Regions from separate parts of the Aliiroseovarius sp. ABM4_368 genome, predicted to be linked through region 1. Evidence: riboswitches for the same ligand, from Rfam matches in the RefSeq annotation. Region 1 holds a riboswitch; each other region holds the start of a gene.
The links. Region 1 has a riboswitch for cobalamin ahead of ACXAH3_RS15395 (DUF1636 family protein). Riboswitches for the same ligand answer to the same signal wherever they lie in the genome.

Region 1 (3,275 bases):
GAGCGCCCCCGCCTACAGCAAAGACCGTCTTAAGATCAGCCCCCGTTTGCGCCAAAGCCGCTTGACTGTCCCGCAATGCAAATCCGACCCCCTCCATCACGGCGCGGGTCAAAGCGGTCTGATCCGTCGCAATGTCCAGACCCAAGAATGCACCCCGAACTGTCGCATCATTATGCGGCGTCCGTTCGCCTGAAAGATACGGCAGGAAAAGTACCGAAGATGGTCCGTTGATCTTGTCCGGCAGCGCCTTGGACAGGGCCGCGGGCTGCTCACCAGTGTTCCGCGCCAACCAGTTCAAACTGTCTGTCGCTGATAGAATTACACCCATCTGGTACCAGCGCTCTGGCACTGCGTGACAAAATGTATGCACCGCAGTTTCCGGCGCAGATGCAAATCCACCCCGCGCCGCCAGCAAAACGCCGGACGTCCCCAAAGACACGAAACCAGCCCCTTCATTCAAGCACCCGATCCCACAGGCTGCAGCCGCATTGTCCGCAGCACCGCCTGCGACAACCACCGATCCGCTGATCCCCCATTCCGACCTGAGTGCATCGCGCAGCATCCCACCAGCCGCGCTTCCTTCAACCAAATCAGGCATCTGATCTGATCGCATGCCCGAAGCCGCCAGCGCAGGCTCTGACCACTTGCGCGCGCCCACATCCAGCCATGATGTCCCGGCGCTGTCGGACATGTCGCTTAGATACTCACCCGTAAGCCAAAGCCGCACATAGTCCTTCGGCAGCAGAACCTTTGAAACCTTTTCGAAAACATCAGGCTCATGTTCCGCGATCCATGCCAGCTTGGGCGCCGTAAATCCGGGGAAAACTATGTTGGCCGAGGCATCGCGCATCACCGGATTTTCATCAAGTGCGGCAGCCTGCGATGCCGATCGCGTATCATTCCACAAAATGCAGGGGCGCAAGGCTTTCCCGCTGGCATCAACCAAAGTCGCACCATGCATATGACCGCTTAGCCCGATCCCTTTCACATCTTGGAAAGCAGGTCCGGCAGCGTCAGCCAACCCGCGCATGACGCGCTGACTGGCAGTGATCCAGCTGTCCGGATCTTGTTCTGACCAACCATGGTGCGGATGCTGTGTTTCCAAAGGCGCCTCAGCCTCGGCCAAAACAACGACGGCATGATCAATCAAAATCCCGCGCACACCCGATGTTCCAAGATCCAGACCGATGAAACTCATTTTTACCTCATTTATTTTATCGCATAAATTAATGACCAAGTGCCCGGAGTCAATCGCCATGCTTTGACCATGCACAGTTTTCGTTCAAGAATGTCGACCCCTATTCGCCATTTGCCCCGCCTCAACGGGTATCGGATGCAAAGCCATGTGCCACGTGGCGAAACTCCTCTCTTGACAACCAACACACCTCTCGACACCTTCAGCCGCGATGGTTTCGGCACGCCAAAGGCAAGCCGGATGAAAAGGGAACACGGTGAGGAACAGCCAATCGGCGCCAATTCCGTGACTGCCCCCGCAACTGTAAGCGGTGCGCATCCCCTCGACGCCACTGGAGCAACGCTCTGGGAAGGTTGGGGACAAGCACAAAGCCGCGAGTCAGGAGACCTGCCATCTGAACCGTAACTCAAACCGGGCGGGGTGTCCTGGAAGGAGGCCAATATGGCTTTGATGGCGTTTGCCACATTCAGATTTGGTGTCATTCCCTCCCTGCAAGCGCGCGGAGGGCGTCATGAACCGGACTACCACACACCGAATTACTGTTTGCACGTCGTGCAGACACAAGGGACAGGCCTGTCGGCCGGGTTATGAACTGATCGCAAAGCTGCGCGCTGCAATTTCGGCGGCGGGCGACGCCATCGGCGAAGATTTTGAAATCTCCGGCACCGCATGCATGGCGGGCTGCGATCGCCCTTGCACGGTCGCCTATCACGGCACGCGCAAAGCAACCTATCTGTTTGGCGACATAGACCCTGACGTGGACATTTCAGACCTTGTGGACTTCGCAAGCCAGTACGCGGTCCTTCACGATGGTTGGTGCAGCTCTGTTGACCGGCCCGGCAAGCTGCGCAGCAACACCCTTGCTCGTATTCCAGCCACCATCATGGCGATTGAAGACACTGCCGAGCTGGTGTCATGAGCGCCGCAGAGCTTCGGGTCGAAGGCGTCACATGGGCACCATCGCGAAAATCGCCACTATTGCTGCATGACACCAGCTTTGACGTTCCTGCGGGCCAGACGCTGGGCGTTGTTGGGCCGAATGGGGCAGGAAAAACGACGCTTCTGCGCCTGATCTATGGGTTCAACCTGCCCTTCAGCGGGCATGTGTCTATCGGTGGCCAGACGCTGTCCACACTCGCCCCCCGCGCCGTCGCCCGCAAGGTCGCCGCCGTGTTGCAAGAGCAGCCTACCGATTTCGCCCTGAATGTCCGCGAGATCGTCGCCCTTGGCCGCGTGCCGCATCGTCTGGGGTTCGCCACACCCGGCAAGCGCGATGAAGAAGTGATCGAGGCCGCGCTGGATCGCATGGATCTGCACGGCATGGCGCATCGCAGCCTGTCGACCCTGTCCGGCGGCGAACGCCAACGGGTGATGGTGGCCCGCGCCTTGGCGCAAGAACCGCAGGTCTTGGTTCTGGATGAGCCCACCAATCACCTTGATATCCGGCACCAGCTTGAGGTGCTCCAACTGATCCGTGATCTGGATTTGACCATCGTAACGTCGCTGCATGATCTGAATCTTGCGGCTGAAGTCTGCGACCAAATCTTGGTCTTGCGCGGCGGACACATGATGTCTGTCGGCACCCCCGGGGAGGTGCTGTCAGACGAACTGGTTTCGAAAACCTTCATGGTACAGGCCCGGCTGGAAGAACTCAGCCTCAGCCGCAAACCCCATTTTTCATTCCAACTTCCAAACTGAACAAGGGAAACCCTATGAAACACTTGCCATATGCCCTTGGCATGAGCCTTCTGGCGACTTCAGCATTTGCCGAAGTCACCGTGGACAGCTGCAGCCGACAGGTCACTTTTGACACTCCACCCAAGGCGGCCGTGTCCAACGACGTAAACCTGACCGAGATGATGCTGGTGCTTGGCTTGGCTGATCGCATGGTCGGCTATACCGGCATTTCTGGCTGGAAAACTCTGGACGAAGAGATGCGCGCCGGCGTCGAAGCTCTGCCCGAGCTATCCACGAAATACCCGTCGAAAGAAGTGATCGCGGGGGCCGACGCCGATTTCTTCTTTGCTGGTTGGAACTATGGCATGAAGGTCGGCGGCGAAGTAACACCCGAAACGCTCGC
Region 2 (3,275 bases), on a different contig from region 1:
CGGGCATATCTTTGTGTTCGACCCATTTAAGGCCGTGACTTGCGATCTCCCACCCAGCGGATTTAATTGCTGCGACCTGTTCGGGGCTGCGGGCTAGGGCGGTTGCGACGCCGTAGATCGTCACGGGAATATCTGCGCCAGTAAATAGACGATGCAGTCGCCAGAACCCCGCCCGCGCGCCATATTCATAGATGCTTTCCATGTTCCAATGCCGCTGGCCGGGCCACTGGGCGGCGCCGGGAATGTCGGACAGAAATGCCTCGGACGCGGCATCGCCGTGTAGAACGCAATTCTCACCGCCTTCTTCATAGTTCAGGACGAACTGAACGGCGATCTTGGCGTCGTTTGGCCAGTTCGGGTTGGGTGGCGTTGGGCCATAGCCGCGCATGTCGCGGGTGTATCTGTCGGGCATGGGTTCCCTCGTGCTTTGTCCTTGCCCACCCTTCCAAGGAACGCGGGGCAGGTCAAACAGGATTGCGCGCAGGCGCGGTTCCTTTGATAGTGGTGCCAAGGAAAGGACGTTTCATGACCGGATATCTGACCACCCATGTTTTGGACACAGCGCGCGGCTGCCCCGCGCAGGGTTTGCGCATCGATCTTTACCGGATCGAGGGCGAGGTGCGGGCGTGGATCCACAGCCTGACAACCAACGCGGATGGGCGTACTGACCGGCAGATCCTTCCGGCAGACGAGTTTGAAACAGGCACTTACGAACTGGTCTTCCACGCGGGCGACTATTTGCGCGCGACCGGTCAGGACGGGGAAAGCCCGCTGTTTCTAGATATGGTTCCGATCCGTTTCGGTATGTCCGAACAGACGCATTATCACGTGCCGCTTTTGCTGTCGCCCTATGGATACTCGACTTATCGCGGAAGTTAATTTCGTTCCAAAACAACCCTTTGAAGTTTTTGCGACTTCTCCCGTGGCGTATGCGACCCATCGCGTGCCCTGCTTTCGCTTGACTCGTCCCGTCGTGATCTGACATGCAGAAGCAGCGATCGGTTTCGCGTGTGCAGAAGCACCGTGGAAGTAATAGGGAAGCCGGTGAGGTGTAGCCAACAGGCGCCAAATCCGGGACTGCCCCCGCAACTGTGAGCGGCGAGCAAAGCTGAATATGCCACTGGGCTGAAGCCCGGGAAGGCCAGCTACGCGACGACCCGCAAGTCAGGAGACCTGCCGGACGCTGGGCATTTGCCCATTTCCACCGGACGCCGGGGTGAGCGTCTGGCCCGGCGGTCCAAAGACCTTCCCGTGCCAATACCCCGTTGTTCATTCCTGATTGCAGGTCATTTGCCTGCGACGTCGAATGAGGACGACATGAAAAAGAAACTTCTGGCCGCAACTCTGGCCGCTTTTGTACCCGTTGCCGCACAGGCGCATTTCCTTTTGCAACACACCGATGAGGTGCTGATCGAGAAGCCCGGCGATGTGCCGATGGGCCTGATTTTCTGGCACCCGATGGAGAACGGGCACGCTATGGATATGGACGCTCCACAAGAGTTCTTCATGATCCACAATGGCGAAAGGACCGACCTGATGGATCGCGTGGCCCCGGCCACTTTCAAGGGTGCACATAACGAAGCCGCTGCTTTTACAGCTTCCGTGCCGGTCAAACGCTCGGGCGACTATGTGGTCGTGACCGTGCCTGCGCCGTACTATGAAGAAAGCGAAGACATCTATATTCAGCAGATCACAAAGTCGTTTCTAAACCGCAACGGTTTGCCCACTGATTGGGATCAGCCTGCCGGTTTGTCGACCGAGATCATGCCGCTGAACAAGCCCTATAACGTTGTCGTTGGCTCGACCTTCTCGGGTGTGGTTCTGTCGGACGGAAAACCTGTTTCCGGTGCCGAGATCGAGATCGAATACATGGCTGCCGAGCCGGATCTGGCCGCGTTCTCGACAACCGACAGCAGCGTAGGCGCGATGCCCGGCGGCACCATCGTGGCCCTGACTGATGCAAACGGCGTCTTCACTTTCGGCATTCCGAAAGCGGGCAACTGGGGCTTTGCTGCCTTGGGGTCCGGGCCGGCGACCGAGCATGAAGGCAAAGAGCTGAGCCAAGACGCAGTTCTGTGGATCAAAGCCACCGAGCTGAAGTAAGGACCGCGCGATGCACATTGTAGATGGAGCCTTGTCAAATCCCGTGCTGATCGGCGGCGCGGCTTTGGCTGTGGGCGGTATCGCGATGGGCTTGAAACATCTGCCGCTCGAGCGAATTCCGGCGGCAGGTGTTTTGTCGGCCAGCTTTTTCGTAGCCTCTTTGATCCACGTGCCGATCGGGCCCAGCTCGGTCCATCTGATCCTGAACGGGTTGGCGGGGCTGGTTCTGGGCTGGGCTGCGTTTCCGGCACTGTTTGTCGGGCTTTTGCTACAGGCTGTGTTCTTCGGCTTTGGTGGTTTGACCGTGCTGGGCGTGAACGCGGTGAACATTGCGCTGCCTGCGGTTTTGGCAGGCTTGATCTTTGGAAGACTGATTGCCCGAGGCAGCCCGGTGCAGGGCGCGATCTGGGGTGGGATCGGTGGCGGGTTTGCCATCGCCGCTACCACGGTGGCCGTCGCTCTTTCGCTTGCCCTTTCGGGCGAAGAGTTCATCCCCGCTGCCAAGCTGGTCTTTGTGGCGCATATTCCTGTTATCATCATCGAAGCACTTTTGTCTGGCGCAGCCATTTTCCTGGCCCGCCGCGTAAAGCCCGAGCTGTTTATCCGCTCGAAAGGAGGGTTGGCATGATCCGTTCCCTAGTTCTGATCCTTGCATTGGCAGCGCCTTTGCCCGCGTTGTCCCACAACGTTATCGCATCTGTCTTCCCTTCTGGGTCCGATATCGAGGGCGAGATCGGCTTTTCCAGCGGCGACATGGCCCCCGATCTGAAGATCGAAGTCTTCGACGAGGCGGGCAATAAACTGGGCGAGACAATCACTGATGCAGACGGGTTCTTCATCTATACGCCTAACCAGCCCGTGACCCATATATTCCGGGGCGATCTGGGTGCAGGTCATGTGGCCGAGGTGATCATGCCAGCAGCCGAAGTCGCTCAATTGATGGGGCAAGAGGCTGCTGACGCAAGCGCTGGCGCTTCGGTCCTGAACGGTGCCCCGGCCTCTAGCATGGCACCCGCCGGTCTGTCCGATCAAACCCGCGCCGAGCTTGCCACCATGATCCGCACAGAACTGCGCCCGATCCGGCAAGAGCTGACTGCGTTGAAAACCGAAACAAACTTCCAATCGGTGCTTGGTGGGATTGGCTATATCGTTGGGCTCTTTGGTCTGGGCTT
Region 3 (3,275 bases), on a different contig from region 1:
TTCGTCTGCAGCCACAAGTGCGGCTTCCGCATCTTCTGACGCTTTGGCTGCTGTCGTTTGGGCCACACCAGCAGCTTCAAAATCAGCCGCCGCCTTATCTAACGCACCCTTGGAATCGTCCATCGCAGAGCGCGCACGGTTGGCTTCGCCTTCGCTCTTTTCCAGCGTTTTTCGGCTGTCATCCAACAGGCGATGTGCAGATTGATGGCGTGCAGCCAGTCGTGCGACGTCTTCAGTCAGTTGAGTCAGGTCACCTTCACGTTCCTGCAAGATCGCGGCGCTGTCACGGGCATCTGCATTGTACGCCTCAAGTGCATCATCATGCCCTTCAGACGCCTTTGTAATCTGATCTTGTTCCCATTCCAGACGCTCGATCGTCTCGCCCGCATCTTTGTTCAACCCACTTTCGCGATCAATGTCGCGGGTCAGCTGTGTGATGCGGCTGGTTAGGGTCTCGATCCGTTCGCGGGCTTGGGTTTCCTGATCCGATAGCTGGTCACGCTGCACCTGCAGGCGCTGCAGGATTGCGGCGGCGACGGCCTCTTCCTCGCGCAAGGGGGGGAGGCGGTCTTCGGCGTCCTGACGGGCTTTGGTGGCCTGTCGTGAAGCACCTTCGGCCGAAGCGGCAGCCTTCACGCGTTCCGTCAGTTGGGTTTGAGCCTCAGCGCGCGCGACATCCGCTTCGCGCCAGCGGCGATACAGCAGCAAGCCTTCTGCCAGTCGCAGATCATCGCCAATGGTGCGGTAGCGTGCGGCCTGACGGGCCTGACGCGCCAACTGCCCCAGTTGCGAGGCCAATTGTTCGATCACATCATCCACGCGGGCCAGATTGGTCTCGGTGCCTTTCAGTTTCAGTTCGGCCTCGTGGCGGCGTTGATACAGGCCCGAGATCCCAGCGGCTTCTTCCAGAATACGGCGGCGTGCTTTGGGTTTGGCGTTGATCAGCTCGGAAATTTGCCCCTGCCGCACCAGTGCAGGCGAATGCGCCCCGGTTGAGGCATCGGCAAACAGCATGCTCACATCACGCGCGCGCACATCCTTGGTGTTCACCTTATAGGCAGAGCCTGCGTCGCGGGTGATCCGGCGCACGATCTCAAGGTTGTCGCTTTCGTTGAAGCCCGACGGGGCAAGACGTTCGCTATTGTCGAGCAGCAACGAGACTTCGGCAAAGTTGCGCGCAGGACGCGAGGCAGCACCGGCGAAGATCACGTCTTCCATCCCGCCGCCGCGCATTGCGGTCGGGCGGTTTTCACCCATGACCCACCGCAGGGCCTCAAGCAGATTCGATTTCCCGCAACCGTTCGGCCCAACCACGCCTGTAAGCCCGTCAGCGATCACCAGATCGGTCGGGTCCACAAAGCTTTTAAAGCCATTCAGTCTGATCTTCGAAAACCGCAAGCGGTCTGCCTCGTCGTTGATTCTTATCGTCTGATGATTGTTCGGATCGAATTGCGACGAGTCAACGGCCTGCACCGATATGTGGGCGAAATCGGCGAGTTATCCACAAGATATTGCATTTGCCGCCGTTTGGGCGCGTTCGTCTTGCCGTCATTCCGCGCCCGCAGGTCGGTTTCGACCTTGACCCTCTGGCCCATCGCGCGGCAAACAAGTCCGGCATGGTTCCCAATGGGACAAAAGGGAATGCACCGGGGACGACCCAATTCGGGGTTTGATGGTGCAGCCGCCCCCGCGACTGTAAGCGGAGAGCGCCCGCCAACGCCACTGATCCAAAGGGTCGGGAAGGCGGCGGCGCGCTTCGACCCGCAAAGCCAGGAGACCTGCCATGCGAAATCGAAACCCACCCGTCGGGGAGACGGGCGAAGGAGGATAATATGCAAGCAAAGATACCTGCCACCGTGGTCACCGGTTTTCTGGGTGCGGGCAAGACGACCCTGATCCGTCACATGCTGGACAACGCCAAAGGCAAACGCATCGCGCTGATCATCAACGAGTTTGGTGATCTGGGGGTGGATGGCGACATCCTGAAAGGCTGCGGGGACGAGACCTGCACCGAAGATGACATCATGGAGCTGTCCAACGGTTGCATCTGCTGCACCGTGGCCGAGGACTTTATTCCCACGCTTGAGAAACTGCTGGATCGTGACACGCCGCCGGATCACATCGTGATTGAAACCTCGGGTCTGGCCTTGCCGCAACCACTGGTTCGTGCATTCCAATGGCCCGAGATCTCGACCCGCGTGACGGTGGACGGTGTTGTGACCGTTGTTGACGGGAAAGCCGTGTTTGACGGTCAGTTCGCTTCCAATCTGGATGCGGTCGAGGCGCAGCGGAAGCTCGACGAGAACCTAGATCACGAGACGCCTTTGTCCGAGCTATTCAAGGATCAGGTGACCTGCGCCGACATGATTGTGGTGAACAAGTCCGACCTTCTGGCGGAAGGTGAAGCGGATCAACTGGTCTCGAAGCTGACCGGGGACAGCCGTGACGGCGTGCAGGTTGTGCGCTCGACCATGGGCGCGCTGCCGGTCGAGGTTCTGCTGGGGCAGGGCATGGGTGCTGAAGATGATATGGCTGCCCGTCTGTCGCTGCACGAGAAGGGGCATCATCATCACGATGACCACGACCACGACCATGATGACGGCCACCATCACCACGATCACGATGATCACCATCATCACCACCACGATCACGACCATAACGCGTTTGAAAGCTTCGTGGTCACGCTGGGCGAGGTCGCCGACCCGAAAGCCTTTGCCGAGAAAGTCGCCGACGTGATCCGCGCCAACAACATCCTGCGCTTGAAGGGTTTCGCGGCCGTCGAAGGCAAGCCAATGCGTCTGACGCTTCAGGCGGTTGGTCCCCGCGTCGACACCTATTTCGACCAGCCCTTCGGCACCCAGCCCCGCGAAACGCGTTTGGTGGTCATTGGCCAGTCGGGACTGAACCGCGACGCCATAACACAGGCGCTGATCGCATGACCGTTCAGGTTGTCCTTGGCGATCCGCGCGATCCTCAGGCCACGGCGTTGCTGAAGCAAAGCCATGCCTTGATGGAGAGCTTGTTTCCCCCCGAGGACAATTTCTTCCTGAATATCGACGACCTGTGCGTGCCCGAGATCTCGTTCTTCGTGGCACGCGAGGGCGACGTAATTCTTGGCACAGGCGCACTGGCCGACAAGGGCGAATATGGCGAAGTGAAGTCCATGTTCGTCTCACCCGACGCGCGCGGCAAAGGCGTGGGTGAGGCTTTGCTTGGGCAAATCGAGGCAACTTCGCGCCGCAAAGGACATGCGGCGATGAAGCTGGAAACCGGCA

Region 2: linked by a shared signal. The riboswitch ahead of ACXAH3_RS07080 (DUF4198 domain-containing protein) and the one ahead of ACXAH3_RS15395 (DUF1636 family protein) in region 1 are both predicted to bind cobalamin.
Region 3: linked by a shared signal. The riboswitch ahead of cobW (cobalamin biosynthesis protein CobW) and the one ahead of ACXAH3_RS15395 (DUF1636 family protein) in region 1 are both predicted to bind cobalamin.

Annotation. Positions count from the first base shown of each region.
Region 1 is NZ_JBSWYR010000006.1:93,448-96,722, forward strand. Features, by position in the region: gene xylB (xylulokinase) at 1-1,198, opposite strand, end outside; cobalamin riboswitch at 1,391-1,604, shown strand; gene ACXAH3_RS15395 (DUF1636 family protein) at 1,707-2,114, shown strand; gene ACXAH3_RS15400 (ABC transporter ATP-binding protein) at 2,111-2,893, shown strand; gene ACXAH3_RS15405 (ABC transporter substrate-binding protein) at 2,908-3,275, shown strand, end outside.
Region 2 is NZ_JBSWYR010000002.1:232,127-235,401, reverse strand. Features, by position in the region: gene puuE (allantoinase PuuE) at 1-412, opposite strand, end outside; gene uraH (hydroxyisourate hydrolase) at 526-879, shown strand; cobalamin riboswitch at 983-1,195, shown strand; gene ACXAH3_RS07080 (DUF4198 domain-containing protein) at 1,318-2,103, shown strand; gene cbiM (cobalt transporter CbiM) at 2,114-2,731, shown strand; gene ACXAH3_RS07070 (cobalt ABC transporter permease) at 2,728-3,275, shown strand, end outside.
Region 3 is NZ_JBSWYR010000002.1:74,174-77,448, reverse strand. Features, by position in the region: gene smc (chromosome segregation protein SMC) at 1-1,398, opposite strand, end outside; cobalamin riboswitch at 1,601-1,800, shown strand; gene cobW (cobalamin biosynthesis protein CobW) at 1,833-2,939, shown strand; gene ACXAH3_RS06375 (GNAT family N-acetyltransferase) at 2,936-3,275, shown strand, end outside.